Regions from separate parts of the Rugamonas sp. FW305-51 genome, predicted to be linked through region 1. Evidence: predicted binding sites of a transcription regulator. Region 1 holds the regulator's gene; the other holds the start of a gene.

Region 1 (2,466 bases):
CGCCGCGTGGGGCTGGAGGAAGCGTTCGCGCTGGCCGGCGAGGATGCGCGCCACATCGACGGCGCCATCCGCCACTTCCTCGACGCCCGCAACGCCGTCACACCCTACGACGATGTGCTGCCGGCCCTGGCGCGGCTGCGCACGCGGCTACGGCTGGGCACCATCACCAACGGCAACGCCGACCTGGAAGCGATCGGCCTGGCCCACCATTTCGAGGCCACGCTGGCCGCGCCCCAGTTCGGCCGCGCCAAGCCGGATCCCGCCATCTTCCTGGCCGGCTGCGCCGCGCTGGGCGTGGCGCCCGAGGCGGCCGTCTACGTGGGCGACGACCTCAGGCTGGACGTGGCCGGCGCCCAGCAGGCCGGGCTGCGGGCCGTCTGGCTCAACCGCAGCGGCAGCGACGCCCACCTGGAACTGGGCATCACGCCGGACGCCATTTGCGCCACGCTCGACGAATTGGAGGACTGGCTGCATCAACTGGCCGCAGAATGATGGCCCAACCCTGCCGCGAGCGTGCATAATAAGCAGGTGACCCAGTTAGTGGCCGGCCCGCGCCGGCATAGAGAAATATGCAACTCGATACCCGCGCCCAAACCCTGCTCAAAGCCCTGATCGAGCGTTACATCGCCGACGGCCAGCCGGTCGGCTCGCGTGCGCTGTCCAAGATTTCCGGCCTCGACCTGTCGCCGGCCACCATCCGCAACATCATGGCCGATCTGGAAGAGCTCGGCTATGTGGCCAGTCCCCACACTTCGGCCGGGCGCGTGCCCACGCCGCGCGGCTACCGCATCTTCGTCGACACCCTGCTGACGGTGCAGCATCTGGACGAGCACGCCGTGGAAGCACGCATGAGCCTGCAGGCGCCCCAGCCCCAGAAAATGATTTCCAACGCGGCCCAGATGCTGTCGTCGCTGTCGCAATTCGCCGGCGTCGTGCTCAGCCCGCGGCGCGAGTCCGTGTTCCAGCAGATCGAATTTCTGCGCCTGTCGGAAAAGCGCATCCTGCTGGTGATCGTCGGCCCCACGGGCGACGTGCAGAACCGGCTGCTGCTGACGGACGCGGACTACACGCCGGCCCAGCTGATCCAGTCGGCCAACTACATCAACCAGAACTATGGCGGGCTGGCGTTCGACGAAGTGCACCACCGGCTGCAGGGCGAGCTGCGCCAGTTGCGTGACGACATGGGCCGGCTGATGCAGGCGGCCGTGGAAGCGGGCAGCGAAGCGATGGCCGACAGCTCGGACGACATGGTCATCGCCGGCGAGCGCAACTTGCTGTCGGTGAGCGACCTGTCCTCGAACATGACGTCGCTGCGCCAGATGTTCGACATGTTCGAGCAGAAGACGGGATTGATGCAGCTGCTTGACGTATCGAGCAAGGCCAGCGGGGTGCAGATCTACATCGGCGGCGAATCGAACCTGGTGCCGATGGACGAGATGAGCGTGGTGACGGCGCCTTACATGGCCAACGGCAAGATCGTCGGCACGCTGGGCGTGATCGGTCCCACGCGGATGGCCTATGAGCGCGTGATCCCCATCGTGGACATCACGGCCAAGCTGCTGTCGAACGCGCTCAGCCACCACTAAAGCAAAACGGGGACGGACTCCGGTTTTAGAAAACCTGGGACGGACTCCGGTTTTGGGAAAACCGGAGTCCGTCCCAGGTTTTTTTTGTCAGTGCTTGTGCGGGCAGGCCGTCTTGACGCAGTTGCCGTAGATGGCCAGCGCGTGCTCGGCGATCTTGAAGCCGCGCTCCTGGGCGATCGTCTGCTGGCGCTGCTCGATTTCAGCGTCGAAGAACTCTTCCACCCGGCCGCAGTCCAAACACACAAGGTGGTCGTGGTGGGAACCTTCATTGAGTTCGAAAATGGCCTTGCCCGTCTCGAAATGGTTGCGATTCAGTAATCCAGCCTGCTCGAACTGGGTCAGCACGCGGTAGACGGTGGCCAAGCCCACATCCATGTTGTCAGCCAGCAAGATTTTGTAGACGTCTTCTGCCGTCAGGTGACGCACGGGGCTGCTCTGAAAAATATCCAGGATCTTAAGGCGGGGCAGGGTCGCTTTCAGGCCGCTGGCCTTGAGGTCGGTAGGATTGTTACTCATGTTTGTTACTCGAATGTGGTTCATGTGCTTTATGATATAGCGTTTTGGCACTTCTGCTCAATCCAATTGAGGACACTTATGCGCGTCACCCAGGCTTTACCGCAGTCTTTGTTGCACCGAATTTCACGCCGCGCACCGCTGCTGGCCGCTGCCGCTTGCGTCGCGCTGGCCGCTGCCGGCTGCGCCAGCCGTACCCCGCTGGGCGAAAAGCTGAGCGAAGCCAAGCAGGAAAGCGCCCCCGTGTCGGCCGACGGCGCCCAGACGACGACCATCACCCAATTCCAGAAGTTCATGTGGTTCTTCTCGCCCTATCGTCCTGATATTCAGCAAGGCAACTTTGTTTCTGAGGAAATGTTGGCGCAAC
Region 2 (2,466 bases), on a different contig from region 1:
CTGGCCGCCGGTCAGGATGGCGATGTCTTCCAGCATGGCCTTGCGACGGTCGCCGAAGCCTGGGGCCTTGACGGCGCAGGTCTTCAGGATGCCGCGGATGTTGTTGACCACCAGGGTCGCCAGTGCTTCGCCTTCGATGTCTTCAGCGATGATCAGCAGTGGACGGCCGGCTTTAGCGACTTGTTCCAGTACCGGCAGCAGGTCACGGATGTTGGAGATCTTCTTGTCGCACAGCAGCACGAACGGGTTTTCCAGGATGGCGACTTGCTTTTCCTGGTTGTTGATGAAGTATGGCGACAGGTAGCCGCGGTCGAACTGCATACCTTCCACGATGTCCAGCTCGTCGTTCAGCGACTTGCCGTCTTCCACGGTGATGACGCCTTCCTTGCCCACTTTTTCCATCGCTTCAGCGATGCGCTCGCCGATCGAGTAGTCGGAGTTGGCCGAGATCGCGCCAACCTGGGCGATTTCCTTGGTGGTGGTGCATGGACGGGCGATGACGGCGATCTGCTCGACGGTGGCGGCAACGGCCTTGTCGATGCCGCGCTTCAGGTCCATCGGGTTCATGCCGGCGGCCACGAACTTCATGCCTTCGCGCACGATGGCCTGGGCCAGCACGGTCGCGGTGGTGGTGCCGTCGCCGGCGTTGTCGCTGGTGCGGGAAGCAACTTCCTTGACCATTTGCGCGCCCATGTTCTGCAGCTTGTCTTTCAGTTCGATTTCCTTGGCAACGGATACGCCGTCCTTGGTCACGGTAGGGGCGCCGAACGAGCGCTCCAGCACCACGTTGCGGCCTTTCGGGCCCAGGGTGACTTTGACTGCATTGGCGAGGATGTTGACGCCTTCAACCATTTTGGCGCGCGCTGCGTCGCCGAAGATTACTTCTTTAGCTGCCATGTTGTTTCTCCTGAATTTCGTGGATTAAGTAGGGACGCGGACCAATTACTTGGTGACGATCGCCATGATGTCTTCTTCGCGCATGACCATCAGTTCCTGGCCGTCGATCTTGACGGTCTGGCCGGCGTATTTGCCGAACAGGACGCGGTCGCCTACTTTGACGTCCAGCGGACGCACTTTGCCGTCTTCGAGAATCTTGCCGTTGCCGACGGCGAGCACTTCGCCTTGATCCGGCTTTTCTGCAGCCGCATCAGGGATGATCAGGCCGGACGCCGTTTTGGTTTCCTGGTCCAGGCGTTTGACGATGACGCGATCGTTCAAGGGGCGAAGGTTCATACAAAACTCCTATCAATGGATTGTTGCTAAATGAGTCACAAAGGCTGTTTTTATCGTTGCAACAGCGGGAAATCGTTGTTAGCACTCCTCGCTAACGAGTGCCAATTATAGGGACGGTGTTGGGCTATTTCAAGACAAACTTGTCAAACTATCGACGCGGGCCGGCTCAGGCGGCCGGCAGGGGGAGGCGCAAGCACACCTGGCCCGGGCCAGGCCCGATCAAGGCCAAGGTGCCGCCGTGGGCCTTGGCGATGTCGCGCGCCAGCGACAATGCCGGCCCCACGCCCGGCACGCGGCGCTGCCGGGCCTGGTCGGCCAGGTAAAAACGGTCGAACCGGCGGTGCCAGTGCTCGGGAGAAATACCGGCCGACGCGCCGGCCAGCGCGATGCACCTGTGCCGGCCTTGGCGGCGGGCCGCCGGCCCCGGGGCCGGCATCAAGCGCCCCGGCTTTCCCGTCCATCGGCGAAGTGATCGAAGATCAGGCCGCGCAGCCATTTGTTGGCAGGGTCCTTGTTGTACTTGGCGTGCCAGAACACGTTGATATTAATCTCGGGCAGTGACAACGGATGCGCCACATAGCGTAAGCCGAACGGCTCCACGCACGCCATCGCGTAGCGTTCCGGCACAGTGGCGATCATCGTGCTGTTGGACAGGATGTGGCCGACCGCGACAAAGTGGGGCACGGTCAGGCCGATGTTGCGCTTGATGCCGTGCCGTTCGATGGCCTGGTCGGCGATGGCGTGGCCGGTGCCGGTGGAGACCACCGTGACGTGGTCCGCGTCGCGGAAGTCCTCCACCGTCAGCACCTTGTTGTCGAGCGGGTGCCCCTTGCGGAACATGCACACATAGCGCTGGTGGAACAGGCGCCGTTGGAAATAGCCGGACTTCAGCTGCGGCAGCAAGCCGATCGCCAGGTCCACGTGGCCCGCTTCCATTTCATCCTGCAGGTTGACCGCCGTATTGCGCACCGTGCTGACCGTCACCCCGGGCGCATGCTGGCGCAGCACCTGCATCAGGCGCGGCAGGAAGTAGACCTCGCCGATATCGGTCATGCCAAGCGTGAACCTGCGCTTGCTGCTGGCCGGGTCGAAGTGCGAGACCTCATTCAGCGCATCGTGGATGGTCGACAGCGCATAGCCGACAGGCTCGGCCAACTGCAGCGCGTACGGCGTGGGCTCCATGCCGCGCGCGGTGCGCACGAACACCTCGTCCCCCAATAACAGGCGCAGGCG

The links. The regulator HrcA, encoded in region 1, represses chaperone genes, less so after heat shock. The targets are predictions, from matches to a motif close to TTAGCACTCNNNNNNNNNGAGTGCTAA.
Region 2: groES (co-chaperone GroES) is a predicted target of HrcA. The motif match lies at 1,312-1,338, and genes of this name have one in related genera.

Annotation. Positions count from the first base shown of each region.
Region 1 covers NZ_JBYSZG010000007.1:51,252-53,717, reverse strand. The annotation lists gene AC3WOS_RS07375 (HAD family hydrolase) at 1-492, shown strand, start outside; gene hrcA (heat-inducible transcriptional repressor HrcA) at 570-1,586, shown strand; gene fur (ferric iron uptake transcriptional regulator) at 1,674-2,102, opposite strand; gene AC3WOS_RS07360 (outer membrane protein assembly factor BamE) at 2,181-2,466, shown strand, end outside.
Region 2 covers NZ_JBYSZG010000017.1:55,106-57,571, forward strand. The annotation lists gene groL (chaperonin GroEL) at 1-897, opposite strand, end outside; gene groES (co-chaperone GroES) at 943-1,233, opposite strand; gene AC3WOS_RS13840 (hypothetical protein) at 1,400-1,669, opposite strand; gene AC3WOS_RS13845 (LysR family transcriptional regulator) at 1,669-2,466, opposite strand, start outside.